One region of the Pelosinus sp. IPA-1 genome, then DNA from elsewhere that is predicted to be linked to it. Evidence: riboswitches for the same ligand, from Rfam matches in the RefSeq annotation. Region 1 holds a riboswitch; each other region holds the start of a gene.
What was found. A riboswitch is a leader RNA that binds a small molecule or an ion and turns the genes downstream of it on or off. The one in region 1 is predicted to bind FMN.

Region 1 (10,747 bases):
ATTACCAGTGTTCTTTGACATGGAAGATGCGGACGGCTATAAACGACGTAAAGGCTTTGCATTTAACCCGGTAGAAATTACAGCCATGTGCAAAACGTTTATTTGCAATATAGGTCTAGACTGCGGCATTTACGCCTCTTACTCCTGGCTGACTGATTATATTGACTGGCGTAGCATTGGTTGTGCCGTATGGAATGCCCAATGGAGCCGGAGTGACGATATTAAAGGTTATATGTGGCAATACACTGACAAAATGGAAATAAACGGGAAGTTATTTGATGGAAATATTAAGTATTAGTAGGGGTGAGCTAATGGAATTTGCATTTGTATCATGTCGTGCTACGACAGCAACCCATATCCTTTCCACCATATCCCCCTCATACTGAAAATATGCCGAAAATACGACTCTTAATCAGTAGGTTCGGGGTTCGATTCCCTGGTGTGTCACCAGTAAATTATAGCCCTCGCAGGTTTGCGAGGGCTTTTTTATGTCGGTAAACTATAAAATCACAGCAAAAAAGCGGGTGTATGAAACGCCCGCTATGGATGGATACGCTTATCTTAATGTAAACCTGTTATCTCTAGGGTGCCAGCCATGTCTACCAATGAATATTTGATTGCTAGCCATGTCATGGCCGTCTTTATTGACATCAAAAGTTAAGGTATCTCCTCCTCTTACTTTGAAATCTAATTCATCAATCCCGCGACCTGTGAAATGGAAGCGAATTGTATTACGGTCACGGTCTACTTTAACGAAATCACCATTTTCCAGATCTCTGTCGTCAATGTCGTAAAAACGTCCATCAGTTCGAATCACGCCAGAAAATACATGCTGATTACGAAAGTTAGTTGTTTTTACATGAAACTCGTCATTTCGATTATGCCAGACAGACAGGCTAGGGGGATTTTGTTGTGGACGGCCCTCGGAACGGTCACTCCAGGCAAAAGCGGTTCCTGATAAGGTAATCAGGAAACAGGTAAGTAATGCTAAGCAAGATAATTTTTTCATATGTAACATCTCCTCAGATCTTGATCTGATATTACTATATTACAAAATCTTGACAACAATATGACAATGGAAAGAATTAGATGAAATTATAAATATGGAGGATATCTAACTAATTGACAATGATTATCAAATAGGGTATAGTATAATCATTGAAGGATGTATTGCAATCACATCTAAGACCATGTCTGAGGAGAAAAACTCTAGGGCATGGTTTTGTTTTATTAGGCACATAGATACCAATTTTATTGGTGGAAATCCTTTGTTAATGGAGACTCTACGTTTAATTTTTCTATATGGTCTATAAGCTCTTTTAATATAATATCTTGATGAACTAAGTGATCCATAATTACTTTTATCTCTTCTTCTGCTTTTATGTTTATTTGGTAATCATGTTCTGCTGCCAACCGGTCTTTTTCATTCTGCCTGTTTTGACTCATCATTACTACTGGACCCGTGTACGCAGCTTGAAAACTTAGAACAAGATTAAGCAGTATGAAAGGATATGGATCCCAAGAATGAAAAAAATCTGCATCGCTAACTGCTTTATAAGTTAAATACACGTTTGTTGTCATCCAAATTACGATTACAACACTTTGATAAATAATAAAGGGCCAACTACCAACCACTTTAGCTAACCAATCAGCTATCCGCTGACCAGATGTCAATCGAGTGCGAAATTCTTTGTTTATATTTTTTATAACATGATCGTCATGCCGATAAGTTGCCGCTGGACCTTGGAGTTTAGAAGTTTTCATAAATCCTCCCTGTTCTGATTTTATCATATAACTCATATACCACAAATTACATTAGATTCCTGCAGTAGCTATGAGAAGTTGTTAGATGTATCGTGCATAAATAATAGACCTGTGTAAAGGCTCACAGTATCAAGGACGAGTTCGTTGACCTCTGCGAGGTGTGGATGATGAATATAAAATAAATAGGAAATAAGTATACATTGTTATTCTAGGTTATGTTGTGTCATAATAGGGTAATGCTAAGTATAACGATTTCTATTATATTTTTATGTAGTTATCTTAAAATAATAAGTGGACTATCAAAAATATTAATATTCTTATTTCGAATGGGGGGGGACATTACAATGTCAACATCTAAGGAATTAACGAATGAAAAATATCAGTCTATAAAGAAATTAGGGAAAATGTACTTATATTTATTGATTGCAACACGTTTAGTTTTTCTTATGGAACACGTACCCCATGTTGTAAATGCGCCGATTGGTAACGATGTAATTGATGTTTCTAAATATCTATTCCAATTAGTTATAGGGAATGAATTTGTAAAAAGAATTAGTATTTTATTTTTAGCTCTCTATAGTATGTTCGTAGCTGTAGAAAGTTTTTTAGTGTTGCGTACTTGGTTCATGTGGCTTTACTCCAAGGTTACTAGGAATAAGATGATTGAATAATAGATAACGGAAAAGAGTAAGAAGTGATATCTTTGCGATAAAGATATCACTTCTTATTTTTAAATTATTTATTTATAACGCTCAACGTAATTTCCCAAATTTCTCGCGCCTTTATTTATTTCTTCTAAGTTAGCTGCGATCTCTTGAGTAGATGCCGCCTGTTCTTGGCTAATTGAGCTAGTAGTTTCGATTGATTTATAGATATCGGAAACAGCCTTGCTCATTTCCTGTAATGTTAACTGTATTTTCTTTGTTGCTTCTTGCGATTGGTCAGCAAGTTTTCGAACTTCCTCGGCTACAACGGCAAATCCTCGGCCTTGTTCTCCTGCTCTAGCTGCTTCAATCGCCGCATTTAGTCCTAAAAGATTTGTTTGTTGGGCTATGTTACGTATAAAACCAATGACCTGAACTGTTTCTTCATTCCGTTTTATCAAATCACCTGCTAGCTGAATTGCTTTTTGCCCCGCACTTGCTAGTTCGCTTGCACTTTGAGCAACCTGCTCGACACTTGCTGAGGCTAATTCTGTTGAGTTCGCCAATTTTTCAACAGTATCAACTAATGTAAGACTATCATTTAAATCGATCCCAGAACTTAATGTTCCAATAACTTCCTTATTAACACCATAGATTGGAGTGAAGATAGTCTTTATAGTACGACCATACACTTCAGGAGGAATATCTGCAAAAGTATCTTTACCTGTGCTAATACAGTCTTCGATAGTACTAATTCCTTTGATGGGCTTACCAGCAGGTAAATCAAGCTCAAACTCTTTTGCACGGAAGTAGGATAAATATGCCGTTTTGTCCGTTAATCCAACAGCCATATCTTCCCGGACGATTTTGTTTAAGTAGGGAAGAACAATTTTAAAAGCCTCAAGTATTTCTTGATTGGTGAGTTGCTCCATTTTACTACCTCCTAACGATTTCAGATTATCAATTCTATATCAAAGAACAAAAAGCCTTTAAAAAAACAGTGAAAATTATCGAAATTTGTAATATTTTTATAATAAAATCCGAAAAAGTAAAAGGAAGACGGAGCTAAAGGATTTGTCCCTGTTGAAGGACATAAGGTGATTGCAAACTTGACAATCTAAATATTTAATAATACTATTTAAATAGCGACTTATTCTCAGGGCGGGGTGAAAATCCCCACCGGCGGTATCTCAGTTTTACTGAGGAGCCCGCGAGCGCTCTTCTATAGGAAGAGGTCAGCAGAACTGGTGAGAGGCCAGTGCCGACGGTATAGTCCGGATGAAAGAGAGTAAGGCAGTCAACCAAATTGATTCTCAGAAGGAATCAATTTTTTATTTATTTTAAAGTTGAACTGTCTTTTTCTGTGCCCTGATTCTGGTAAGTCCTACTAAATTATTAGGAGGAATATACTATGAATCAAACTTTACTAACTCATTTTGGAGACACTGACAAACGGGTGGAAAATGCTCTTGCTGCATTGCGCAGTGGTCGCGGAATCTTAGTTACCGACAATGAAGATCGGGAAAACGAAGGTGATATTTTTTTTGCAGCAGAGTCTCTGACAGACGAACAAATGGCAATGTTAATTAGTGAGGGCAGTGGAATTGTCTGTTTATGTTTGACTGAAGAAAGAGTGCAGGCATTAGAATTGCCGATGATGGTAGATGTTAATACAAGCAGTTTTGGAACACCTTTTACTATTTCTATTGAAGCTGCGACCGGGGTTACTACGGGTGTATCTGCTGCCGACAGGGTGACTACAGTGAAAGCAGCGATTGCGGATCCTGTAAGTCCAGAGCAACTGGTGCGTCCGGGCCATGTTTTCCCATTAAAGGCCAAGCAGGGCGGTGTACTGGAGCGACCTGGGCACACAGAGGCCAATGTAGATTTAATGCGACTTGCTGGGTTGAAGCCATATGGCGTATTGTGTGAATTGACAAATCATGATGGTACAATGGCAAGGTTACCTGAAATCATTGCATTTGCAAAGAAAAATAACATGCCAGTGGTTACGGTCGATGATGTAATTGCGTATCGAAAAGGTAGAAAAACATTTGCATCATAAAGTCTAGTCCAAACTTCGGACCTAGGATGAAAGATCTTACGGTTAATATATAATATAAACACCTGCAAAGCAGTTAGCTTTGCAGGTGTTTATATTATATATTATGTTGCAAGTTGTAATGATAGACAGAAAAAAATGCAGGAAAATGACAATTAATGTCGAAAAGTTGTAAAATAATTACAAGACAAAAAGGGGAAAAATAATGGATTTTTTTAAGAATATGAAAGTTAGTCTGAAGTTAGGTGCCTTAATTTTTATTGCCATTATATCGCTAGGAGTTATTGGGTATACAGGCTATCATTATCTTCAGAGGGCAAGTGTAGATATGAATTCTATGTTTGCAGATAACTTGGTACCAGTACAGCTTATCAATGAAAATCAAGCTCATATCAATAAGGTAAGTGCAGCAATAATTGAATTGATGATTACAACAGATAGCAAAAAAAATGAAGAGCTAAAAACACTTATAAGTGATCGAGCTAAAAAATTTAATGCAAATATAGCTGAAATTGAAAAAGCTAAATTAGACGATAAAGAGAAACAGAAATTAGAAGATCTCAAAGCAGCGATGAAAAAGTACAGAGAAGCTCGTACTACAGTAATTGATTTGGCAGCACAGAACAAGAATGCAGAAGCTTATGCATTGTACCTTTCAAGTGTAGCACCTTTAGAAACGATTGCTCTTAATAAATGTATGGATCTCTCCGAATATTCTATAGGAGTAGCAAGAAATATTAATAGTACGAATGAGGCTTCATTTAGAACATCAACTAAAATTAACATTGGAATCTTATTAATATTTACTACAATATTAGGCGTAAGCGGATTCTATATTACACGGTTGATCACTAAACCTTTACATGCTATGGTCTCATTTTGTGGGGGATTGTCTGCAGGTGATTTTCGTGATAAGCCTCGTACTTTTGTTAGAAAAGATGAATTTGGTCAATTGGCAGATTCTTTAGTAGATATGAAAAATAATCTCCGTATACTAATGAAGGATATTAACAGTTCTGCCGAACACCTAGCCGCTGCTTCTGAAGAATTAACAGCTAGTGCTGATCAATCAGCTCAAGCTGCTAATCAAGTTGCCGATTCTATTACTGAGGTAGCAACAGGTGCAGAACAACAACTAGAAGTAGCAAACAATACTTCCAACGTGGTGCAGCAAATGTCAGAAAGTATCCAACAAATTGCTGCCAATGCGAATGAAGTGGCAAGTCAAACAGCTCAAGCGGCTGATAAAGCAAAGGAAGGAAACAAATCAGTAAATAAAGCGGTAACTCAGATGGCGAATATCGAAGAAACTGTTACCTCCTCTGCTCAAGTAGTAGCCCAATTAGGAGAGCGTTCTAAGGAAATTGGACAAATTGTGGATACAATTTCAGGCATTGCCGGTCAAACGAATCTATTAGCTTTAAATGCAGCTATTGAAGCAGCCCGAGCTGGTGAACACGGGCGCGGCTTTGCTGTAGTTGCAGAAGAAGTTCGCAAACTTGCCGAGCAATCACAAGAAGCTGCTAAGCAAATAGCCACACTAATTAGCGAGATTCAAGGTGATACCGATAAGGCTGTTGTAGCTATGAATAATGGAACGCGAGAAGTTAAGCTTGGAGCAGAAGTAGTGAACGCCTCTGGAGTTGCTTTTCAAGAAATTGTAGTTATGATAAGTAACGGGTCGAGCCAAACGAAAGAAATTTCTGCGGCAATCGAACAAATCGCTACAGGCAGCCAACAAATTGTCGAATCGGTGAAGCAAATCAATCAATTAAGTAAAAATGCATCTGCCGAAGCACAAACTGTATCCGCTGCAACCGAAGAACAATCAGCATCTATGGAAGAAATCGCTTCCTCAAGCCAAGCGTTATCAAAACTTGCCATGGATCTTCAAGAATCTGTCAGCAAATTTCGAGTTTAATTATAGCAACTCTCGATTTTAACGAGTGTTGCCTTATTCTTAGGCTCTAAATAATTATTTGAGTGTTATAATAAGAAGACTTACTTATAGGAGTTGTTTTAAGGAAAACGTATCGGCGTAATGCTGATACGTTTTTTGTACATACTAAATGTGATAGAATAGCATCAGTCTTTGAAGATGTTTTTGTAGAAAAGGCACTAAATGATACATCAAAAGGTTGCATTCAAGGATTTGTGAAATTTGTAGGAGATTTAATTCCAGTACATGCTAGGGGGAGAAAATGTTGAAGAGCTTATTGGAAAGTAGAGCAACAGTGAATAAAAATTCGATTTCTTATGATTCTTATGAAACAATGGCGGAGTATTATTTTGAGTGTGTCGACACGAAACCATTTAACGCCTACTATGAAAGACCAGCGACTTTATCATTACTTCCCGATGTTGCAGGGAAGAAGGTGCTAGATGCTGGGTGTGCTGCAGGCTGGTATAGTAACTGGTTGCTTACTAAGGGAGCTAATGTAACAGCGATAGATTTTAGTCCCAAAATGATAGAAATGACAAAGAAAAGAGTTGGCGATAAGGCTGATATTATAAGAGCTGATCTCAATGAACCTCTAAATTTTATAAAAGATAAAACCATAGATATCATATTGTCATCTTTAACTCTTCACTATGTTCGAGATTGGAATCTTGTAATGGCTGAGTTCAATAGAGTATTAAAGCCATTAGGTTCTTTAATACTGTCTGTACATCATCCATTTATGGACTTTACATATTTTAATAGAGAAAATTACTTTTTAACAGAGATTATAGAAGATGAATGGGAAACGAATAAGGGGAAAGTAAAAGTTCAGTTTTACAGAAGACCTTTATCTAAAATAGTCTCGCCTGTATTAGACGCAGGATTTATCATTGAAAAGTTAATAGAACCTATGCCAACAGAAAAATTCAAAGAATTACATCCTAAAGCATACGAGAAGCTAACCCAGAAACCTCAATTTCTTTTTTTGCGAGCAAAGAAGAGTAAATGAATATTGTCACATGTAGCACTTTGGTTTGTTATTATGCTACAATATTTCCTTTGCATTGATGAAAGTGGAATTAAAACAATACTAAAGAACTTGTCTCTTCGACATAAGGACGAAAAAAAGTTTATTTAATGAAATAAACTTTATTCTAGAACGATAGTTCGACACAATTTGTAAGAGGTTATACATATAATGGATAATGTGCTGAAAATAAAGAAAGAATGAAGGGATTTTGTAGTGGAAAATTTATGGTGTAAGATAGAGTACTTGCGGCATGAAATGCACGTAATGGCACTCGAAAAAGGAATATCACATCCCGATGTGTTATTCGTTAGTCAAAGATTAGATGAAGCAATAAATGAATTATATAGAGTTGACTCCATTCAAAAAGCTGGATAAGTGAATGAGGGAAGTTCTTAAAAATAGGATAGGCTTTTTAAAAATGTATTGTGTCAGTATTTTTATTAATGTATAATGTGAAATTATACATTAAGGGAGTGGTATAAGTGATTTATCGTAAAGCTACATTTAAAGATGTAGAAAGTATGTATAATTTAGTTAACGCTTATGCTGGACAGGGTCTGATGTTAGGGCGTTCGCGTAATATGTTATATGAAACATTGCGAGATTTTATTTTGGCAGAAGATAATGGAGAAGTTGTTGGCATTGGGGCGTTGCATTTAGTATGGGATTCACTGGCGGAAATCAGAGCAATGGCAGTTGCCCCCCATGTTATTAAATCAGGTATCGGCCGTAATATTGTACAAGGTCTAATTGAAGAAGCGAAAGCTTTAGAAATTAAGACAATATTTACGTTAACATATCAGCCTAATTTTTTTATTAAACAAGGTTTTACCGAATTATCAAAAGACCAATTGCCACATAAAGTATGGAAAGAATGTATCAACTGTACTAAATTTCCTAACTGTGATGAAATTGCTCTAAAGATAGAAATATAACTAAATAGGGATGATTCAAGAATTTTATCATGGGCTTGACATAAGAAAGAAGGGCTTGCCTTATTGGTAATGTGATATAAAAGCAATGTTGATCAAAAGGGCATTACTCGCAAAGAGTGATGCCCTTTTAAAATAAGACGTATTAAGAATTAGAAAGTGATATTTGGAAAGACAAGTAGATGTTGTATAGCGTAAAATAAAAGCAAGCAGGTACTAGGGGAGCAGATGAGAAGTTGGGAGGTAAAACCATGAGAAGTATATTTTTCTATCAGACAGCCATTGGTAAGATTGGAATTATGGAAAACGGAAAGGCAATTACAAATGTAATTTTTCGAGAAGATAACGTTCCCAAGGACGCCATTGTAAAGGAAACCTCATTAATAAAGGAAGCCGGCCAGCAGCTAAATGATTATTTAGCAAGTAAACGTAGGTCATTCTCACTGCCTCTTGCCCCCGAAGGTACAGAATTTCAGCAAAAGGTGTGGAAAGCGTTGCAAGACATTCCCTGTGGTGAAATACGAAGCTATGGAGAAGTCGCAAAGCGGATTGGTCAGCCGAAAGCTGCTCGTGCCGTAGGCATGGCAAATAACAAAAATCCTATTTTGATATTTATTCCGTGCCACCGTGTAGTAGGGGCAAATGGAAAATTAGTCGGATATGCTGCAGGGCTGGACGTGAAAGAACATCTTTTGAAACTGGAGCGTTAAAATAAGGTTTTTTATGGTTCTATTGCTTCGATTTAATGAAATTTATCATTATAAGTAAGGTCGGTGACAATTATGGCACTAAGTAAAGAGGAAAAGTGGAATGCTGTCGTTCATTGTGACAGTTCCTATGATGGCGTGTTCTTATACGGTGTGAAAACAACGGGCATCTTTTGTCGGCCATCCTGTAAATCGAAAGAACCTAGGATAAATAATGTTGAGTTTTTTGACGAAATTGAGCAGGCTTACTCTTATGGTTTACGACCTTGCAAAAGATGCCGACCGGATTTGATTGAGTTTAATCCGATGTTAGTCCTAATAAAAAAAGCAAAAAATATTTTCGATACCTATTTTGCTGACCGAGAGAAGCTTTCAGCCGCAATAAAAGAGTTAGGTATTAGCCAGAATCATCTCATCTATTTGTTTCGTCAGCAATTTCATGTGACACCTACAGAATACATTAATCAATTGCGTGTACAAAAGGCAATGCAGTTGCTTATAAATACAGATATCAATATATTAAACATCGCATTACTATGTGGATTTGGTAGCCTCTCGAATTTCTATGAATTCTTCAAAAGACAGGCCAAGCTTACTCCGAGCAAATACCGGAAGCAAAGTAATGGTGATAAGGAATGATTATAAGCGCCAGCAGACGAACGGACATACCAGCATTTTATTCAGAATGGTTTATTAATCGTCTAAAAGCAGGTTTTGCTTATGTTAGAAATCCACGGAATCCAAATCGCATAATGAGCGTTTTGCTAAACACTGATGTGGTCGATTGTATTGTATTCTGGACCAAAAATCCCAAGCTAATGCTAAGTAAGTTAGAAACCATTGATAAAATGGGGTATCCCTATTATTTTCAGTTTACGATTACGCCATATGGGCATAAAGTAGAAAAAGGCCTGCCTAGGAAAACGGAGATTATGGAAACTTTTAAACAATTAAGTAATAAAATTGGAAAACACCGCGTTATTTGGCGCTATGACCCAGTAATCGTCAATGAAACGTTTTCAGTGCAGTATCATCTTGATGCTTTTGGGAAAATGATTGATATCTTGGGTGATTATACAAACAAGTGCATTATTAGTTTTGTCGATCTATACACCCAGGTCCTCCGAAATGCAGAAAATGTTGTGAGTTCTGAGGTAAACACGATAGATATGAATAAAATTTCTCAGGGGTTTTCTGACATTGCGAAAAAATACGATGTCTTGCTAGAAACCTGTGCTGAGGCCATCGATCTAAGTCCGTATGGTATTCATCGCGCATCTTGTATTGACCTAAATCTGATTGAGAATATCATAGGATATCCGATTCATGGGAAAAAAGACCCTAATCAGCGTCCGGTCTGTGGCTGCATCAGAAGTATTGATATTGGAGCCTATGACTGCTGCTCTCACGGCTGTGTATATTGTTATGCTACTACCAACGAACACATGATACGAAAAAATATGTATCTGCATGATCCTCACTCACCAATGTTAGTAGGTCATCCTCGTGGGGACGAAATCATGACAGTCAGAGAGGTAAATTCACTAAAACTTAGGCAATCGTCATTGTTTTAAATTATGTATATGTTTATTGCTTTATAATTAGATATAAGTTTAACAAGTATTCTCAAGGGAAATACCATTTAGCCAATTAAATAAGCTATAAT
Region 2 (10,747 bases), on a different contig from region 1:
TAAGTTCGCTCTAAGGGTCTCCGGACCCAAGGCTCACTTATATAAGTGGGAGTTAAGAGCGGCTAAATCCCTGGATAAGAAGGGCTAAGATTCAGATGGAGTTAAAACTCCATCTGAATCAAGTCTTCTTTATTTTACTTTTGGAATGTTGCGACCAGCATAAATTTCAGACATTTCTTTTTTCAAACGTTGTTTTATTTTTTTCTTTTCCCCTGGCAAAAGTTCCCCTTTTGCTGTACCAAACAAGTAATTATCTAAATCAAATTCTTTTAGAATCATTTTTGTGTGGAAGATATTTTCCTGATATACATTTACATCTAGCATTTGATATAACTCCCGGGTATCGGGTGCAATATAATTTTGGATAGAATTAATTTTATGATCAATATAGAATTTTTTACCACTGACATCACGAGTAAAACCACGTACTCGATAATCAATAATCGCAATGTCAGAGCTAAAACTATTAATTAGATAGTTTAATGCCTTCAGAGGAGAAATTTCTCCGCAAGTAGAAACATCAATATCTGCACGAAAAGTGCTAATCCCCTTATCTGGGTGACTTTCCGGATATGTGTGTACGGTAATATGACTTTTATCCAAATGAGCCACAACTGCATCGGACTGTGGATCTGGCAGCTCTTTTTCTTCCAGCTCATCGGCGGCAATTTTACCTTCGGAAATGAGCATGGTTACACTAGCACCTTGAGGATCATAATCCTGCTTGGCAATATTTAAGATATTAGCTCCAATCATATTGGCAACTTCCGTTAAAATATTGGTAAGCCGTTCTGCATTATATTCTTCATCGATGTATTCAATATAAGCTTGACGATGTTCTGGACTTCTGGCATAACAAATATCATACATATTAAAGCTAAGCGTCTTGGTTAAGTTATTAAATCCATATAATTTCAATTTTTTAATTGATTTTATTTCCATCTTTCTCTCCTTACTTTTTTGTATAATTTAAAAGTTATGCCCTGTACAACGGCACCATCAAGTGTCCTTTATTTAGACATGTACCATTTATAAAGAAGACTTGATTCAGATGGAGTTTTACCTACAACTGAATCCAAGGACTCTTAACTCCCACTTATTAGAATGTGGTTCTTAGAGCAGGTTTAGTCATCGGATAAAATGCACTTCTAATACTACATAATAGACTACTTTTTTACTACTGTAAATAGTCTGCATTATATATATTATAGTATTCTCCTTTGCATGTATTCTCTAGAATGTATAAGAAAAGATTTGGCTTGTGCCAAGTCCTCGGACGCAGGCAGAAGCCTTAGTCGTTCTTACTTGGAATCAAGAAAGTGTTATACTTTCTGATTCCGTAAAAAAAGAACTCCACAAGCAGCTACCATTCTGTTGTGGAGTTCTCTTCTTTTATAAAGAAGACTTGATTCAGATGGAGTTTTAACTCCATCTGAATCTTAGCCCTTCTTATCCAGGGACTTAGCCGATCTTAACTCCCACTTGAAGATGGGGGTCTTAGAGCGGTTTAGTTATCGGATAATTGAGAAATTGCAATTTTAATGACTACCTTTTTTACTGTTTGTGCGGTCCTTCTCATACAACAAGGACGATGTACATCATTCGGAAAAAGTACGGCATAGGTTCCTGGCTCTAATACCATATCGGTTTCTTCCATAATCTCTTTATAAAAAATAAGATCTTTTTCCTTCAGTTCGTCCTGAAGCACGATACACTGATCTGACAATAAGCTGCAGCCTATTATCTCTTCACCTGAAGCCAAGTATTGAATATCAATATATTTTTGGTGAGCCTCCGGGCGTCTATCTTGTTTAGGTTCGGTTTGATATTCAGAAACTAAAGCAAATATAGAGTCTCCTTCGATATCATGTCGTCCAATTGTTAACTTTGCTAAATCTGTATTTTTTAAATACATCAGCGCTTTTTGCAGCACAGGTGAAAATGCAGATTTCTCTAGTTCCAAATTTTTTAGTTGTCCGTAAATCAATTTTTTGTCCCCCTTATTTATCCTCCAAGTTCCTACCTTTTTAAGGTATTTTATCTGATGACTAAACCGCTCTAAGACTCCCCCTTTTCGATAAGTGGGAGTTAAGAGCGGCTAAGCCTCTAGATAAGAAGGGCCAAAATTCAGAGGAGTTAAAACTCCATCTGAATCAAGTCTTCTTTATCTCTATTCTTTATTTCGTATTGTCTTTCCTTTGTTATTTTATCTGTCCATGAATTTCCTTAGAACGAATTTCCTTCACTTGATTCTTTTCATCCACCATTACCACTGTAGGGGTAAAGTCTTTTGCCTCTTCATTAGTCATCATAGCGTAGGCAATGATAATGACCTTATCACCCGGCTGCACTAAACGAGCCGCCGCCCCATTTAAACAAATAACACCTGAATCTTTTGCTCCTGTAATGACATAGGTTTCAAAACGGTTCCCATTATTATTGTTAACAATTTGCACTTTTTCATTAGGTAGAATCCCTGAAGCATTTAATAAACTTTCATCGATTGTAATGCTCCCCATATAATTAAGATTGGCCTCTGTTACCGTGGCACAATGAAGTTTTGCTTTTAAACAAGTAATAAACATAATCTTATCCCTCCAAAATTGTATTATCAATCAAACGAGTATTTCCAATCCGAACAGCTAAAGCAAGAAGAGCTTTGTCCCCTATGACATCCAGGTTTTCTAATTGGGGATAGCTATATACTTCTACATAATCGATTTGTGCTAATTTTTCTTGTTTAATTTTAAGTATTACCTGCTCCTTAATGTTCTGAGCATCGACTTGCCCCTGGTTAACTAGCTTTTGTGCAAGCTGGAGACTTTGTGATAAAACCAAGGCAGCCTTACGCTCCTCAGGAGATAAGAAAGCATTACGAGAGCTCATGGCTAAACCATCCTTCTCCCGTACAATAGGCACCACTTCCAAAGTAACGTTCATATTCAAATCAGTCACCATACGCTTAAGTACCAACACTTGTTGGGCATCTTTTTGGCCAAAGAAAGCTTTATCCGGCTGAACAATATTGAAGAGTTTAGTTACAACGGTAGCTACTCCACGAAAATGACCTGGTCGTGATAAACCACATAATTTTTGCGTAATACCATTAATCTCAATAAAACTGCTATACCCTGCTGGATACATCTCCTCTGGCTGAGGATGAAAGATGACATCTACGCCAGCTTTAGCAGCCTGCTCGCTATCACCAGATAAGTCCCGAGGATACTTAGCAAAATCTTCTGTAGGACCAAATTGTGTGGGATTGACAAAGATACTTGTCACAACTACATCACAACTTTTTTTTGCTTGACGCATCAAGGTGAGATGCCCCTCATGCAGGGACCCCATAGTTGGTACTAGTCCAATACTCATCCCTTTCTCTTTTGCCTGCCTAACAAATAATTGCATCTCCTGTATGTCTGAAATTATTTTCATATGATTGTCCTCCTTGTATTAGTACAATTTTTCCAATACTTCATCCGAAATTTTAAAACTATGCTCTGCGCCAGGAAAGGCTCTTTCTTCTACCTCTTTTCTGTATTCGGCGATTGCCTGAGCCAGCTGAGTATGAAGGTTGGCATATTGTTTAACAAATTTAGGTGTAAAACCGGGGAAAAGCCCCAATAAATCATTAGTAACCAATACTTGTCCATCACAATATACCCCTGCACCAATACCAATGGTTGGTATGGCAATGGAATCGGTAACCTTTTGTGCTAACAATGCAGGCACACACTCTAATACCACTGCAAAAGCCCCGCTCTCTTCCAAAAGTTTCGCATCATCTAACAATTTTTGTGCACCTTTTTCTTCTTTGCCTTGCACTTTAAACCCACCTAGACTATGAACAGATTGGGGAGTTAGTCCTAAATGTCCTACCACAGGGATACCAGCTCTGACAATGGCTTTTACCGCATCAGCAACCTCTTGCCCCCCCTCCAATTTAACAGCTTGAGCCCCTGTTTCCTTCATGATTCTCCCTGCATTTGCCACAGCCTGCTCTGTTGAAACTTGATACGACATAAAGGGCATATCCACAACTACCATCGCTCTTTTTGCCCCTCGGCACACAGCTTTTCCATGATGGATCATATCTTCCATAGTAACTGGGAGTGTAGAATCATACCCTAATACTACATTGCCTAAAGAGTCACCAACTAATAACATATCTACTCCAGCGTCATCTAAAAATTTCGCCATAGAAAAATCATATGCTGTTAGCATTGTAATGGCTTTACCTGCAACCTTTCTCTCTTGAATCACCGTTGTTGTAATCCGTTTATTGCTGCTCATCTTCCTTCTCCTTTAGTTTCATTTTCAATAATTCTGTCATGCAATTTGCCTGCATTTGATCTATTGTTCCTTTTTCTAAAGCTACCCCTAAAGTATATAATCCAAGATTTTGATACAAGTTCTTTTCCTCATCATTTTCTAAAACTTGTAGATGAGCCTCTATGGTAATACTATCCCCGCGACTGATAGGTCCTGTTAAGGCTTCCGTAGGACCCAGTTCTTTTATTTGATTCACTGTGCCCTGCAATAAGGGCAATAAGGCTTTTGAAGCCTCTTCTCTAGATAAACCAAAACTACTATATAGTTGACTCGCCCAATGCATCAACGAAACTGTATAATTCGATACAATACAGGCCCCAGCATGATATAGTGCCCGGTCCTTATCTAACATAACAAAACCGTTTCCGCCTAAATCCTCGACTATTTTTCTTCCTGCTGCTATCATCTCATCTTGTCCACTCAGTGCAAAATACACACCAGATAATGCCTCTATAGATAGTTCTTTATTGGCAAATGACTGCAAGGGATGCATACAGCCAATGAAAGCTCCCTGCTCTCTAGCTGGTTTCAATATTTCGGTAGGCAGGCAGCCTGAAGTATGGATAACAACATGTCCTGGCATAAAGCCACTTTCCTTAACCAGTTCCTCTACTACTTTACCAATATAGCGATCAGGAGTCGTAAGTAAGACAATATTCGCCTCTTTCGTAAAATCTGCTGCTTCTGTCCCTGCTTTTACACCAAACTGCTTAGCCAATTCCTGGGCCGAATCGAAAGTACGACTAACGATTCCTACTAATTCATAGCCCTGACTATATAAGGCTCGGGCCAACACACTGCCTACTTTACCAGCTCCGACGATTAGCACCTTTGGCTTGTTCATGCTGCTTCTCCTTTTACTATATAAGCCGATTTAATAGTATAGATAACAATTAATTCCCGATCCTACTTCTGAAAAAAGTATGATAGATGTACTCTCTTAATAACATACTAATAAACGCCCTAGGAAAAGAATATAAAAAAAGCCTTCCGGCACTTGTCCGAAAGGCATACTTTTCCTATGTAACCTCCCGTCTCAGTCCATCATAGATCTAAGCGGATATAATACCAGTATTAACATATAGCTATATTGATCCTTCACAGCTTTAGATTCCTTTTTTATAGTATGGTTCATTGATGATACCACCCAAAGGAAACCTCTGCTATAAATGTTCTTCTTGATAATATCATAAAATACATTTCAAAAACAAGTTTTTTTATCCGATGACTGAACCGCTCTAAGACTCCCATCTTCGATAAGTGGGAGTTAAGAGCGGCTAAGTCCCTGGATAAGAAGGGCTAAGATTCAGATGGAGTTAAAACTCCATCTGAATCAAGTCTTCTTTATTATAGTGTGATTTTCAATCTTTATGAATAGGATATACAAAAGAACCAACCTACTATAAAATATACTTAGGAGGTGTTTTTATGAATGGAATTACAGGAGAGCAAAAATTGTTAGCCATCCTCGCTCATATATCTTATTTTCTAGGCGGTCTGGGTTTTATCATTGCACCTTTAGTCATTTTTTTATTAAAAAAGGATGATCCTTTTGTTTACGAGCATGCTAAGCAATCTTTGGTCGCTCATTTGGCCATATTAGTTACTTCCTGCCTTGTGGGACTGTTATGTACATTACTGATTGGAGTCTTACTACTCCCCATAGTAGGTATTTTGTGGCTAATCCTCATCGTAACTTCTATTATGGCAGCCGTTAAGGCATTCAATGGAGAAAGCTACCAGTACCCTTTCATTCAAGGGTTCATTAACAAACTGTAATAAAATCACCCCTACTCCAGGGAATAAAAAAATATCTATAAAAATTTAATCTTCAGGAATTGGATATAAGTATCGTCTACTTCCTACGCGACTCTATAGCCAACTCCTGAAGATTGCCATTGATACTACTTAAATAACTTATAGGAGGAACAGATGCGCTATAAAATTTATCAATATCTCTCGGTTGGTGTTGGGTGCCTACTAAGTGCTGTAGCTATTAATAGTTTTCTCGTCCCCCACCATCTTTTAAGTGGTGGAGTTAGCGGCATAGCTATTATTCTTTATTACTTATTTAAATTTCCTATCGGTGTACAAATTCTTGCAATGAATGTCCCACTTGTCTATGCTGCTTATCGTCTTTTGGGCAAAGAGTACACTATAAAGACCCTTTATGGAACAGCCCTATTTTCTTTTTTTGTCGATGCAACAGATTACTTGGCAAACTTCACTGTGGTAGATGATCCGATTCTTTCAGCGATCACAGGTGGCATTGTTACAGGAATTGGTTCTGGCCTGATTTTTAAAGCCAACGGAAGTGGTGGAGGACTTGATATCGTCTCCAGCATTATCAAAAAGTATTATTCTATGAATGTTGGCGCCGCTTCCTTTTCCATTAACTGTATGATTATGTTGATTGCTGCCATCCTCTTCGGCATCAAGTTGGCCATTTTAACATTAATCTCTATGTTTATTGCTGCTAACATTACGGATAATGTGGTGGAAGGGATCAATCGCAAGAAAACGGTTTATATTGTTTCTTATAAAACTGATGAAATCTTAAAAGCGATTTTGAAAGAAGTTGGTCGCGGCGCCACCATCCTTCGTGGAGAAGGAGCTTTTACAAGACAAGACAAACAGGTTATCTTTGTTGTTGTAACTCTTACGCAAATTGGTCAGATAAAACTTCTTGTACAAGAATCAGACCCTAACGCCTTTATGATTGTGCAAGATGCCGTCGAAGTCATGGGCAGAGGTTTTACACTACCAAGTACCAAACAACTGTAATAATAGTTTGACATTTTTAAACCGCAGAGAAGCAGAGGACACAGAGGAAAGAGATCGGATTATAAAATCCCCCTCAGCGTACTCTGTGTCTCTGTGGTTAAATCATTCGTTCTTGCTTTTTCCCCAAAACACTTTCTTTTTAGAATAGCGAAAGAGGCTACTCCTTGTATTGGAGTAGCCTCTTTTACTCTTCTCTTATCTTATCTTTCACATAAGACGGGAAAGATTTTTTTATAAATCATCATGGTAAAAATGGATATGACAATTCCCTTTATTAGATTAAATGGTGCAATGGCCATGGTGATAAAAGATTTTAAATCCATAATCTGAGGATTGGCTACTGTCCCTAATGATATAATTTGCTCCAGGGGAAAATGCAATACTGCCTGATAAAGAGGTAATAATATAAAATAATTTAGTAAAGAAGCAGAAAACATCATAGAAATCGTTCCAACACCTAGAGCTATGATAGCCCCGTTAGGGCTATTATATCTCTGGTATAAGTAGCTTGCCGGAAGAATAAATGATACACCTACCAGAAAATTAGCAACTTCTCCAATTCCCATTGTTTGGCTATTCGCCCCATGTATTAGATTCTTGATTAACTCAATGCCAACACCAGCGATTGGTCCTAATAGGAAGGCACCAAGGATAGCAGGCAGTTCACTGGCATCCAATTTTAGAAAACTTGGCATCATAGGTAACGGCACTTCAAAAAACATCAAAATTACAGCAATTGCCGATAAAATTCCTACCTTTGTTATATAACGTGTATTGTAAACCACACAGATTCCTCCTTAATCATTAGAAACAAAAACTTCCCGAAATATCTTCGGGAAGTTAGTAGCACAAGGAAACACATCTAATCATGTGCTAATCTATCTTCTTTCATCCAGACTATACTGTCGGCTTTGGAATTACACCAAATCAACCTTGCGGTTCGTGGGCTTGCAGAATCCACTGCTTACCACCGGTCGGGAATTAAACCCTGCCCTGAAGATGTTTCAATTTATTTAATTTCAGCCCCGGAGATAATCATTCTCAAAAATGATTATTATGGATACATTGTAGCAAATTCGATTTCTAAATGCAAGATATAACACTCGTTTATTTAATAAAATCCCATAACAACATCATATTTAATACAGAAACAATAATACCTATTGCCCATAACATAATTTGTTGCAAACCTGTATTTGCATATTTACCCATAACTTGCTTAGACGATGTTAAATAAATTTGTAAAAATATTGTCCAGGGCAGTTGAACACTGAGAAACATCTGAGAATAAACCAAGCCCTGGAAAGGGTTCTCGATAAAAAGAATTAAGAGTACTGCCAAACCATAAGTAAGAGCTACTCCCATCCATGAATGGCGATCCTTAACATCATATGGCTCACTAAACATACCAGCAAAAATACTTCCACCAGCCATACCTGCTGTAATCGTAGAAGAAATACCAGAAAATAATAGTGCTATGGCAAAAACAACTGCTGCGGCATTTCCAAGTAAGGGACGCAGCATAATTTCAGCTTGTTCCAATTCTTCGACTTGCACCTGATTGCTAAAAAACACAGCCGCGGCTATTAGAATCATGGCACTATTAATTGCCCAGCCAATACACATTGAAAATAAAGTATCTGCAAACTCGTATTTAAGCTGCTTTTGAATGACAGCTTCATCCTCCAAATTCCATTGCCTACTTTGAATAATCTCAGAATGTAAAAATAAATTATGTGGCATTACCACTGCCCCGAGTACACTCATCACTACAAGCATAGCGCCTTCGGGAATGACAGGAGAAACCCAGCCAATAGCAGCCTCAGGCCAATTAATATTTACCAAACTAAGCTCAAATAAAAATGCTAATCCAATAATCGATACAAAACCCATAATCCATTTTTCTAATCGCTTATAGGAATTGGCCCACAACATCCAGCCACATCCTAAAGCCGTAAATATAGCGCCCACCTTTAAGGGAATATGAAATAACATATTTAAAGCAATTGCTGCACCAAGTATTTCTGCTAGACCTGTCGCAACAGAAGCCGTTACTGCAGATAAGAGTACGGTTCGTGAGACTAAAGGCCGCAAATATTCTGTAGCTGCTTCGGATAAACAGCGACCTGTGACAATGCCTAAATGGGCCACATTATGCTGTAATACAATTAACATGATTGTAGACAGCGTCACCATCCACAACAATTTATACCCATATTCGGCCCCAGCCGCCATATTGGCAGCCCAATTTCCTGGATCAATAAATCCTACTGTTACGAGTATCCCTGGGCCAATATAACGTAATATTTCCCTTGCTCGTTGATTTAAGCCATGCTCTTCTTGGAAAAACCTTTTCACTGTTTTGAGCATTTATAAAACCCCTTTGTGCTAATTTATTTGTTGTTGCATAATACTCCTTATAACTTGTATATAATATTTATTCTTTTTTAAGTGCCTTTTTCCCTTCTTTAAAATTACGGCAAAGTCAAGCTACCAATTTGTTACTGTATATCATACTGGATATAACAGTAATATAGTATATTTTTTTACATTCCTGTTTTTTCGACAAATTATCTAAAGGGAAACTATCTATCTTTGACGAATGCTATGCTACAAATAATCTTTCAAAGGATTTGAAATACTATTTTTTATATGGGGGTACGTTTTTTTATGAATAATTCTCCGCGAAAATTTTCTATAGAAGAACCGAGTCCACCCTCGCAACGTGCACACGACTTTAAATCTCTCGCTGAAAATTCTCCCGACGCTATCATTCGTTTTGACAAAAACCTATACTTTATTTATGCCAATCCAGCAATTAAAATTCCCACAGGTATACTAGCCGAAAATCTAATTGGTACCAAACTCTCAGATCTTGGTCTTTCCGCTCATTATTATCAATTATGGAAAACTGAAATTAACAAGGTTTTTAAAGCTAAAAAAAGTTTAAGTTTTCAGTCTGATTTTAAAACTTTACATAATAGAACAATGTATTATCATGCCCTTTTAGTTCCGGAATTCGGAGCCGATGGTTCTGTTGAATATGTACTATGTACCCTTCGCAATATCACAGACTTAAAAAAAGCTGAGCAATCATTAAAGAAAAATCAAGATCGTACGCAAATTCTTCTCAATTCAATACCTGATACCTTATTTGTATTAGACAGGAATGGTTTTATCCTCGATTATCAAGAGTCGAAAAATACATTTCCCTTCTTCCCCCCTATCAATCTCCAGAATAGAAACATTAAGGATGTACTGCCCTTAATAGCCTCAAAAATTATGCATTACTTTGATCAGGCAGTAACTACAAATACTATGCAATTTTTTGAATTTCAAACTACATTAAATTCAATTACTTATTATTGTGAAGGTAGAATTACAGCGAGCAACGAAAATGATTTCGTCCTGATAATCCGTGATATTAGTGAACTTAAACAAATGCAGCAACATTTGACGCGATTCGATCGTTTACATTTAGTCGGAGAGATGGCTGCCAGTATCGGTCATGAAATTCGTAATCCAATGACTACGGTACGTGGTTTTTTACAAATGTTCTCTAAAAAAATCGCTTTTCAAAATTATAAAGAATTAGTGGAACTTATGGTTACTGAAATTGACGATGCAAATC
Region 3 (10,747 bases), on a different contig from region 1:
ACCAAAACTTCGTAAATACTCTGCCAACGAAACAATGTCGCCATGTTTAAGAATACTATATGAATGTTGAAAAAAGTCTGGTTGCCAAAAATATGTTGCCCCAAGTAAAAAAATCAAAAACAGCCATCCGAAAAACCTAGCCATCCTAACCCTCCATGATACTAAACAATAAGTGTCTCCAATACTGTACTATACTAAAATTCTTAGTAAAAGGCAACCAGAAAGAGCCAGGTATCCGCCTACTTACCATTTATTTCACGCTGAAAAATATCACAATCGCCGCCTAACCAATTAACACAATCACTGCACCTTTGAACAAAATCGTCAGGAGATACATTTAGCAGCGAATATCCATACCCCATAGCGCTAATAATATGCTCAAACTCTTGACACTCAACGGCAATATCTCGCATTTTCTTTTCATCATAGATAGGTTTCATATTACCATCACCCCTATTATTAATGATTTATAATAGTGTGTGCTAATTATCAATATAATATTTTTTTTAAAAAGCTAAACTTAGGTATAAAGAGGCTACATATGTGGCACAATGATAATGTAAATTTTCTCCTCTCCCATAATTGGCGACCTCATGGTCGCCCCTTTTTATTTTTTCGTTTTGTTAATTGCTAAAAATTCCACCAAATTCTTGACCAAACCGCGTAATTAATGCCGGTCGTATATAATTAAAATCTTCAGACGTAGCCATTGTGCTTTCTGCAGCCTGTCTAGCCTCTAAGAAAACACCTATATCATTTATAATGTCCGCGATTTTTAAATCCGGTAAGCCATGCTGTCTAGTGCCAAAAAATTGTCCAGGGCCACGCATCTTTAAATCTTCTTCGGCCAGCACAAAACCATCATTCGTTTTCGTCATAATCCCAAGCCTTTCTTGTGTTTCCGAGTTTTTGTTATCAGAGAGCAAAATACAGTAAGATTGGTGCTCCCCCCTACCAATTCGTCCCCTGAGTTGATGTAGTTGAGCCAAGCCGAAACGTTCTGCATTCTCAATAGCCATAACTGTTGCATTTGGCACGTTGACTCCAACTTCAATCACCGTCGTAGCCACCAAGACTTTGATTTCACCACGATAAAACCCATCCATAACTAGCTCCTTATCTTTACCTTTCATCTTGCCGTGTACTAGGCCACAAGGTATACCATCTAATTCGGTTTGCATTAATTCTTCATATAACTCTACTGCAGACTGGGCATTAATTTTTTCTGATTCTTCGACTAGAGGACAAACTACATAAGCCTGACGCCCATTCTTAACTTCATTCTTAATAAACTCATAGACTAACCGTCTACGATCTGATCCTCTTACAAATGTTTTTATTTGTTTACGCCCAGGTGGTAATTCTCTAATCGCAGAAACGTCGAGATCTCCATATACGGTTAAAGCCATCGTCCGCGGTATGGGTGTAGCTGTCATCACCAACACATCTGGCGAATTACCCTTTCCCTGTAACTGAGCTCGTTGACGAACGCCAAAGCGATGTTGTTCATCTGTAACCACTAGCCCTAGACATTGAAACTCAACTGCTTCTTGAATCAAGGCATGGGTACCTACTACTACGTGTGTTAAACCGCACTGAATCTCTTGTAAGGCTTGCTCACGGACACGCCGTGATAGTTTACCTGTAAGTATTCTTACCTTAATTCCTAATGGCACAAATATACTTGATAATGTGTGATAATGTTGCTCTGCTAGTATTTCTGTAGGAACCATCATAGCTCCTTGATAACCATTTTCAACTGTTTTAGCTAACGCCAAAGCAGCAATGACTGTTTTGCCGGAGCCTACATCACCTTGTAATAAGCGTTGCATGGGTTTCATATCTTCCATATCGAGCTTAATCTCTAACAATACCTTCTTTTGGTCATTAGTAAGGGTAAATGGTAATTGGCCTTTCACTTGTGTAGAAACACTACTGTCAGGTCCATGTTTTATGCCAACAGTGTTACTTCTATTTTTCTTTTTGATATATAGCAAACCACACTGTAACAAATATAATTCCTCAAAGACCAGCCTTCTTCTCGCACACTGAAGCATTTCCATACTTTGAGGAAAATGAATGTTTTCAAAAGCTTTTTTACGGTCTAGCAAAGAAAATTGAGTCAAAATCGTAGAAGGTAATATTTCATCAATATCACAATAACCATGAAGTACCTGTTTAATGATCGTTCTTAAAAAGCGCTGATTAATACTTTCACTAGCGGCATACACTGGTACAATTTTTCCAGTATCAAACTCTTCAGCCTCTGTAATGATCTCAATTTCCGGGTTTTGAACTTCCACTTGATATGTTTTTTTTACCTTACCTGTTATGAGAAGTTCTACACCAGGCTTATATATTTTCTTCATATGGGGCTGATTAAACCATACTAACTGAGCTACTCCGGATGAATCATTTACTGCAATTTTGGTGATATGTAAGCCAGGACGAGGTTTACTCTCCATACACCCGATAACCCCAGCCCTAAACGTCTCTACTTGTCCATCCGTTACATTTCTTATCATAGTAATTTGGCTACGATCATCGTAACGATGAGGGAAATGTTCAAACAGATGACCAACTGTAAACAATCCCAATTTAGCCAAAGAATTTGCTTTTATCGGACCTACACCCTTAATATATTGAATTGGATCTCTCCAGCAATTCCCCAAAATAACCACCCTCGTAAAATAACCATTTCGATTATTACATTTTCTCTACACTACAAAAGAATTTATCACCTATATATTAAGAAAATAGGCAAATTTGTTTGCCTATTTTTTCAAGCATAATTCATTTAATTCCTTTAGCAATGCCTCAACATCAATATCATGCATCTTAGCTCCATTTTCAATTGTCTCAGTTGCTGCTCCCATGCATCCAATACATCCCATACCATGTTTAGCAAAAACCTCACGTACCAAGGGATGAGATCGAAGAAGCTCAATGATTGACGTTTGTCTAGTAATCACGATATATACCTCCCATCTCTTATCTATTATTATTATATCTTATTTCAATATTTATGTTAAATCTCCTGCTATATAGGTCAGATAAAGAATTATCCTTAAGTCCTTGCATTTAGTAAGCAATTTGTGCTAAAATACTAATGTTATTGTAATAAGGATATCTTGTCCTTCATCAAAGGAGGTGGAATACATGGCAAATCTTTGTGAAATCTGCAGTAAAAGCCTAACTAGCGGCTCTAATGTCAGCCACTCTCACTTAAAAACTAAACGCACTTGGAAACCCAACATCCAACGGGTTAAAGCGGTTGTTAACGGTGAAACAAAACGAATTAATACTTGCACTCGTTGCTTACGTTCTGGAAAAGTTCAGCGTGCTATCTAATTTTATTTAAAAATCATTATAGATTATAATTAGGGCAAAAAGAAAAGACTGGGAGATTCCCAGTCTTTTCTTTTTGCTATTCTCCTTTAATTAGGGTTAAAACTAACTCAAGATCGTCTTTGTTAAATTGATATTTTTCACTGCAAAAAGGGCAACACACTTCTGCATGTCCATCGGTAACAAGAATATCGTTAATTTCCATTTCACCAAGACTAACAAGCACTTTCTGTACGCGTTCATAAGAACAATGACATTCAAATTGCAAGGGAATTTCATCATACATACTAACTGGTAAGCCTGCAAAGATTCTATTGATAATACCTGCAGCATCAATGCCCTCACTTACCAATTGAGAAACTGGCGGTAGTGCTGCTATATTCTTCTCGATTTGGCTTAAAACTTCATCATCTGCATTAGGTAACGCTTGCACCATAAATCCGCCTGCCGCTGTTACCGTTAAATCTGGTTGAACTAAAACACCTAAAGCTACCGTTGAAGGTGTTTGCTCTGAGACTAATAAATAATTAGTGATATCCTCCGCTATTTCACCACTAACTAAATCTGCATTGCCAGTAAAAGGCTGTTTTAAGCCTGTAAATCGTGTAACAGAAATTTGCCCATTACCAACGCCTGCCCCAACGTCAAGTTTATTACCACGTAAAGGCAACTCAACATGCGGGTTTCTTACATAACCACGTACACTTCCACTAGCATGAGCATCCGTGACAATTTCACCAAGCGGTCCATCTCCAGAAATACGAATTGTAATACTTTCATCGGTTTTAAGATTGACAGCTAACAATAATGCTCCAGTCATAGTACGCCCTAGGGCTGCCGCAGCGACTGGATAACAATCATGGCGCTTTCTAGCCTCTTCAACTAATGTAGTAGTTACTGCGGCAAAAGCGCGCACCCCACCAACTGTAGTCGCTCTTATAATATGATCGCCCATGATTCCCCTCCTATAACAATTCTGAGATTACTACTTGTCCTGTGATAACGTCTATTACTTCAACAACACGATCCCTAAGCCTAGCAAATGTAGCAAGTCCATCAAGTCTCTTGGACATAGCTGGGGAACCTGGATTCAAATAGACAATACCATTATGCTTCTCTAATGAAGCCACATGGGTGTGTCCAGTAATAAATAGATCTGCTTTAAACTTACCTGCCATTTCCCTCTTCGTCTCTTCCGTAAAGTTATGTCCGTGATTTGCTACGATACGCAATCCATCAACCATAATATATGCATATGGCGATTGAATAGGCATAGTTAGAACCATGCTATCCACATCCGCATCACAATTGCCACAAGCAGTTATAATTGGGACTGGAGAATTATTTAACAATTCAGCTAGCCGTTTAGGATCATATTCTTTGGGAATATCATTGCGAGGACCATGATATAGTATATCTCCAGCATGAATAATAAAATCACATTCGAAAAAATATTTGTTATATATTTTTTCCCAAGTATTCGCACAACCATGGGTATCACTAATAATCCCAATATTCATTTAATCACCCACTATTCCATTGGAAATATTTTACTATTTCAGATTTGTTTTAATAAGTTAGCCATTTCAATTGCTGTTACTGCAGATTCAAAACCTTTATTTCCAGCTTTTGTACCAGCGCGTTCGATAGCCTGTTCAATACTTTCCGTAGTAAGTACACCAAAGATAGTAGGAACTCCTGTAGCCATGCCGACGTGAGCAACTCCTTTGGATACTTCCGAGCAAACATAATCATAGTGAGAAGTGCTACCTCGAATGACTGTACCTAAGCAAATTACGGCATCATACTTTTTACTGACGGCCATTTTTTGAGCTACTAGGGGTATTTCAAAGGCCCCTGGAACCCAAAGTACTTCTATATCTTCCTCCTTCACACCGTGTCTTTTAAGGCCATCCAATGCACCATCTAGCAATTTTGAATTGATAAATTCATTAAACCTTGCAACTACGACACCAATTTTCAGTCCTTCTGCTACTAATTGTCCTTCTATAACTCTTATCATTTTTTTATTCCTCCCCATATTGTTTTAGCATATGTCCTAGTTTAGACTTTTTAACGGATAAATAACGCTGGTTAAATTTATTAGCTTTCATTTCTACTGGCATTCTTTCAGTAATAGTCAGGCCATATCCCTCTAATCCAGCCCTTTTTCTAGGGTTATTCGTTAATAAGCGAATGCTTGATAGACCTAGATCTACAAGTATCTGAGCACCAATACCATAATCTCTTAAATCTGGTGCAAAACCTAAAATCTCGTTTGCCTCTACAGTATCTTTCCCCTGATCTTGCAATGCATAGGCACGAATTTTATTGGCAAGACCGATGCCACGGCCTTCCTGCCGCATATACACTAATACTCCTGCTTCTTCTTGGCTGATGCGTTTTAAAGCACTTTCCAATTGTTCCCCACAATCACAACGTAATGATCCCAAGGCATCGCCTGTTAAGCATTCAGAATGTATGCGTACCATTACATCCTTTTTGCCAGCTACATCACCTTTTACCAAAGCAATGTGGCATTGATTATCTAATTTACTTTCGTAGGAAATTAAGCGGAAATTGCCATATTTAGTTGGCATTTTTGTTTCTGCACCACGTATAATAAATGTTTCATTTGCTTTACGATATTTTATCAACTCGGCAATAGTAATAATTTTTAAATTATGCTTAGTAACAAACTCCATCAAATCTGGAACTCTAGCCATTGTGCCATCTTCATTCATAATTTCGCAAATTACCCCTGCTGGATAACACCCTGCCATTTTTGGCAAATCAACTGCTGCTTCCGTATGACCTGCCCGTCTTAAAACTCCACCTTCCACATAGCGTAAGGGAAAAATATGACCAGGCCTTCTAAAATGTTCGGGTAATGCATTCGGATCCAACAATGTTCTAATCGTTTCTGCTCTCTCGTGGGCTGAAATTCCTGTTGTTACAGTATGTGCATCAACAGACACGGTAAAAGCAGTGCAATGATTGTCTGTATTCTCACAGACCATAGCACCAATGCCAAGCTCGTCTAATCTAGAGCCAATAACTGGCATACAAATAAGTCCACGTCCATAAGTCGCCATAAAATTAATGGCTTCAGGGGTAACTTTATCAGCAGCCATTAATAAATCGCCTTCATTTTCCCTATCTTCATCATCTACTACCACAATTATCTTGCCATTTTTTACATCTTCAATTGCTTCTAAAATAGTATTAAATTTCATTTTTACCTCCAAGTATTTCGACTTATTTTTACGATGTGAACCCATTTTGCTGTAAAAAATTCATACTAAGAGTACTTGCTTTAGACTGCTTATCAGAAGAATGCAATCCAAGCAATTTCTCTACATATTTTCCTATTACATCTGCTTCTAGATTTACAGTGTCTCCAGTTTTTTTAAATCCTAATGTAGTGACAGATGCACTATGAGGAATCAGAGAAACTGTAAACCAATCTTGTCCACACTCAACAATTGTAAGGCTTATACCATCAATGGCAATAGAGCCTTTTTTTACGATATAACGCATCACTTCAGGGCCTGCTTCAATTTTTACGATAACAGCATTATCATTAACATCTTTAGCACGAATCATCCCAATGCCATCAATATGCCCGCTAACTATATGACCACCAAAACGGTCACCAATGCTAAGAGTCCTCTCAAGATTCACAATTGCTCCGTTTTTTAAACTCGCTAACGCAGTACTATCAACTGTTTCTGGCATCACATCAGCAGTAAAGCAAGTATTATTATACTCAACTACAGTAAGACATGTTCCATTTACAGCAATACTATCACCTAATTTAACGTCACTAATGACCTTACTAGCCTGAATTGTTAAACGTACAGATTTAACACCACGGACAATCGCCTTCACTTTACCTAATTCTTCCACAAGTCCGGTAAACATCTCGTCCCTCCCGGTTGCGCATATAGGCGCTAATTAATATATCTTCCCCAACAGATTCTGTTTCTATATCTTCAAGCAAAATTGCCTTATTAACATCAGCTATTCCTTGACCAGCTATTGGTCCTGGAGCACTATTACCACCAATAATCTTGGGGGCAATAAACCAATGTACCTTATCAACTAGATTGTCCTCTAACACGGAAGCATTAATACTAGCTCCACCTTCAATTAATAAACTAGTAATTTGTCTTTTCCCTAATTCTTTAAATAATAAAGGCAAATTAACACCATCTTGTTTGCTCTCAACTACCAAAACTTCTACGCCACAAGCACGCAAAGCATTGACTCTTTCCTCTGGCGCCTTATCAGTAACGGCAATGATAGTTTTGGCTAAACCATCTGTTACTACATTAGCCGTCAGAGGTGTTCGTGCCATGCTGTCAACAATCACTCGATTCGGATTCTTCCCCTGGTACGATAGTCGAGTTGTCAAACTAGGATTATCGGCTAATACAGTACCAATCCCCACCAGAATTGCATCACAAGTATCTCGTAAAGTATGTACGCGATTTCGCGCAGCAGGCCCTGTAATCCACTGGGATTGTCCTGTGTAAGAAGCAATTTTTCCATCTAAAGACATTGCACTTTTCAAATGGACAAAAGGCAATTTAGTGGAAATCCACTTTATGAAAACCTCATTTAATTTTGCAGCTTCCCTTGACAACACACCTTCTACGACTTCAATGCCAGCTTTTCGCAACTTATTAATACCTTGTCCAGCTACTAAAGGATTTGGATCTGCCATCGCGACAATTACTCTCGTAATACCCGCCAAGATTAATGCATCAGCACATGGTCCTGTTCTACCGTGGTGAGAACAAGGTTCTAGCGTAACATATATAGTTGCCCCCTCCGCCAATTCTCCAGCTTGCTGCAATGCATTAATTTCGGCATGGGGTGTGCCTGCTTGCTTATGCCATCCCTGTCCCACAACTCGTCCTTCCCGCACAATTACAGCCCCAACCATAGGATTTGGACTTGTCCGGCCAGTAGCGTATTGAGCCAAAAATAGCGCCTGCCTCATATACTCTTCATCCATAATTGACCCCTCCAAAAAAATTAGGCTGTTAAAAAAGTTTAATACTTTTTAACAGCCTAATAGAACATTAGAAAAATGCAACAGCTATTAAGCCTTATCAAAGACTTAATAATAACCTTTTTCCATCCAGACTATACTGTCGGCTCCGGAATTCCACCGGATCAGCCATACGGCTCGCGGGCTAATCACCGCCGGTAAGGAGTTAAAAGATTTCTCTTTTTCACCTTGCCCCAAAGGCTCCTTATTCAATTATGTATATGTTACCAGTATTCATGAAAATAATCAAGTGCCTTTAATTTCAGAAATTGCTTTTTTAATATCTTCTGATTGGTATACAGCAGATCCTGCAACCAAAATTGTAGCACCAGCAGCTATTACCTGACGGGCAGTTACAGCATTAATTCCGCCGTCCACTTGGATCTCCACAGCTAAATTCCTTTCGGAAATCATAGATTTTAACCTAGTAATTTTATCAAGCATGCTTGGTATAAATTTTTGGCCACCAAATCCAGGATTTACGGTCATTAATAACACCATATCTACTTCACTAAGCACTTCTTCAATTACCGAAAGTGGCGTAGAGGGGTTAAGAGATACCCCAGCTTTTAGCCCATGCTCTTTGATGGTTTGCAATACTCGATGTAAATGAGGGGCTGTTTCAACATGAACTGTTAAGAGATCAGCACCTGCTTTTGCAAACGCTTCAACAAAATCTTGCGGATTGCTTACCATAAGATGAACATCGAAAAATAATTTAGATACTTTGCGAATTGCCGCAACAACAGGAGGACCAAATGTAATATTAGGTACAAAATGTCCATCCATTATGTCAATATGAAGCATATCCGCACCTGCTACTTCCACTCGTTCTATTTCTTCAGCTAATTTAGAAAAGTCAGCCGAAAGAATTGATGGTGCTATTTTAATCATAATTTAAAATCCTTTCTTCTTTTCTTGAATTTCCGATAGTATTTCAATATATGAATTATACCGCTGTTCATTAATACGCCCCTCTAATACTGCCTGTTTTATAGCACATTGGGGTTCTTTCACATGCAGACAAGTATTAAACTTGCATTCCTGTACAATCGCTGCTATTTCGGGAAAATAATACATAAGATCATTTTTTTTCACATCATCAAACTCGGTAAAACTAAAACCGGGCGTGTCGACAACAAAGCCACCGGTAGTTAAGGGTAACAGCTCTGCAAAGCGAGTCGTGTGCTTACCACGACCAATTTTTTCACTAACTTCACCTGTTACTAGAGTAAGCCCCGCTTCAATTGTATTTAAAATCGTGGATTTGCCAGCCCCCGAGGGACCAGCAAATACGCTAATTTTATCAGAAAGAGCATTTTGCAATTCCCTAATACCAAGTCCCAATTTAGCAGATAATGTGATAACCTTATAACCAATACTCCGATACAATGCAAGAAGAGGTTCTAATTCTTGCATATCAGCCAAATCAGTTTTATTAATACAGATGATTATATCTAAGTCCGACATTTCTGCCAAAACTAGAAATCGATCTACTAAAACTGCATTAATATTTGGATTTACTGCAGCAAAGGTAACAATAACTTGATCTATATTTGCAATCATTGGTCTTTTCAACATGCTACGGCGAGGTAATATCTTTTCAATTATCCCTTTATCATTTTCAGTAATATCATATTCAACTTCATCGCCTACTAAAAGTGAAAAACGTTCTTTTTTAAAGCGTCCTCGCAAAGTGCACATAATCACCTTGTCATTTGTTTTCACATAATAAAAACTATTATATGTTTTTAGTATCACCCCATGCTGCACTTGCTATGCCTCCTATATTGTTTGCTCTTGCAACAATACACCATTAATATACACTTGTACTCTAACTTGGCCTACACCATCCACGGTTTTTTCAACCTTATCACCAGGCTTATGGACATTTTCATAAACAACACGTCGACCATTTGTATCAGTTAAAACAACTTGAACTGCTTGGCGAGTGGCCCCTTCAGGTACTGTTATTTGCACAACGGCTTTTTTAGTTGCACTACCGCCGCCTTTTGCAACTGTGAAATCTACCGAAGCACCTTCTGTAATTTCCGCTGATGGACCAGGATTTTGTCCAATAATAGTCCCAATTGGATACTTATCGCTAACTTCTTCAGTTACTTTACCCACTTTTAGTTTTAGACTCTCAATTTGGGTGTTTACCGTATTTATCGGCGTACCACGAAAATCAGGTAAGGCAAATTTACGTGGACCAGCACCTTTACTTATAACAAGATCAACCGTAGAATTCTTATTGACTTGAACCGGCGGGCGTGGCTGCTGATTAATAATTGTATCCGCTGGAACGTCAGCGTTAAACTGTTCATCAATTCTTCCTAC

Region 2: linked by a shared signal. The riboswitch ahead of QSJ81_RS09240 (ECF transporter S component) and the one ahead of ribB (3,4-dihydroxy-2-butanone-4-phosphate synthase) in region 1 are both predicted to bind FMN.
Region 3: linked by a shared signal. The riboswitch ahead of ribD (bifunctional diaminohydroxyphosphoribosylaminopyrimidine deaminase/5-amino-6-(5-phosphoribosylamino)uracil reductase RibD) and the one ahead of ribB (3,4-dihydroxy-2-butanone-4-phosphate synthase) in region 1 are both predicted to bind FMN.

Annotation. Positions count from the first base shown of each region.
Region 1 is NZ_BSVC01000012.1:34,483-45,229, reverse strand. Features, by position in the region: gene QSJ81_RS23205 (GH25 family lysozyme) at 1-298, shown strand, start outside; gene QSJ81_RS23200 (hypothetical protein) at 557-1,009, opposite strand; gene QSJ81_RS23195 (DUF1003 domain-containing protein) at 1,252-1,764, opposite strand; gene QSJ81_RS23190 (hypothetical protein) at 2,109-2,435, shown strand; gene QSJ81_RS23185 (methyl-accepting chemotaxis protein) at 2,504-3,340, opposite strand; FMN riboswitch at 3,557-3,702, shown strand; gene ribB (3,4-dihydroxy-2-butanone-4-phosphate synthase) at 3,820-4,473, shown strand; gene QSJ81_RS23175 (methyl-accepting chemotaxis protein) at 4,676-6,391, shown strand; gene QSJ81_RS23170 (class I SAM-dependent methyltransferase) at 6,672-7,421, shown strand; gene QSJ81_RS23165 (Spo0E family sporulation regulatory protein-aspartic acid phosphatase) at 7,656-7,817, shown strand; gene QSJ81_RS23160 (N-acetyltransferase) at 7,925-8,377, shown strand; gene QSJ81_RS23155 (methylated-DNA--[protein]-cysteine S-methyltransferase) at 8,626-9,084, shown strand; gene QSJ81_RS23150 (bifunctional transcriptional activator/DNA repair enzyme AdaA) at 9,157-9,720, shown strand; gene QSJ81_RS23145 (DUF1848 domain-containing protein) at 9,717-10,655, shown strand.
Region 2 is NZ_BSVC01000003.1:545,936-556,682, reverse strand. Features, by position in the region: gene speD (adenosylmethionine decarboxylase) at 130-942, opposite strand; gene QSJ81_RS09275 (NanQ anomerase/TabA/YiaL family protein) at 1,508-1,987, opposite strand; gene panD (aspartate 1-decarboxylase) at 2,202-2,585, opposite strand; gene panC (pantoate--beta-alanine ligase) at 2,590-3,435, opposite strand; gene panB (3-methyl-2-oxobutanoate hydroxymethyltransferase) at 3,454-4,293, opposite strand; gene QSJ81_RS09255 (Rossmann-like and DUF2520 domain-containing protein) at 4,280-5,206, opposite strand; gene QSJ81_RS09250 (DUF4870 domain-containing protein) at 5,761-6,111, shown strand; gene QSJ81_RS09245 (YitT family protein) at 6,265-7,116, shown strand; gene QSJ81_RS09240 (ECF transporter S component) at 7,317-7,901, opposite strand; FMN riboswitch at 7,993-8,121, opposite strand; gene QSJ81_RS09235 (Nramp family divalent metal transporter) at 8,224-9,486, opposite strand; gene QSJ81_RS09230 (ATP-binding protein) at 9,787-10,747, shown strand, end outside.
Region 3 is NZ_BSVC01000004.1:451,854-462,600, forward strand. Features, by position in the region: gene QSJ81_RS12020 (TVP38/TMEM64 family protein) at 1-144, opposite strand, end outside; gene QSJ81_RS12025 (hypothetical protein) at 240-440, opposite strand; gene recG (ATP-dependent DNA helicase RecG) at 624-2,672, opposite strand; gene QSJ81_RS12035 (DUF1858 domain-containing protein) at 2,775-2,972, opposite strand; gene rpmB (50S ribosomal protein L28) at 3,160-3,351, shown strand; gene hslO (Hsp33 family molecular chaperone HslO) at 3,428-4,303, opposite strand; gene yfcE (phosphodiesterase) at 4,314-4,868, opposite strand; gene ribH (6,7-dimethyl-8-ribityllumazine synthase) at 4,907-5,371, opposite strand; gene QSJ81_RS12060 (bifunctional 3,4-dihydroxy-2-butanone-4-phosphate synthase/GTP cyclohydrolase II) at 5,376-6,584, opposite strand; gene ribE (riboflavin synthase) at 6,613-7,272, opposite strand; gene ribD (bifunctional diaminohydroxyphosphoribosylaminopyrimidine deaminase/5-amino-6-(5-phosphoribosylamino)uracil reductase RibD) at 7,241-8,371, opposite strand; FMN riboswitch at 8,482-8,613, opposite strand; gene rpe (ribulose-phosphate 3-epimerase) at 8,654-9,301, opposite strand; gene rsgA (ribosome small subunit-dependent GTPase A) at 9,305-10,180, opposite strand; gene pknB (Stk1 family PASTA domain-containing Ser/Thr kinase) at 10,193-10,747, opposite strand, start outside.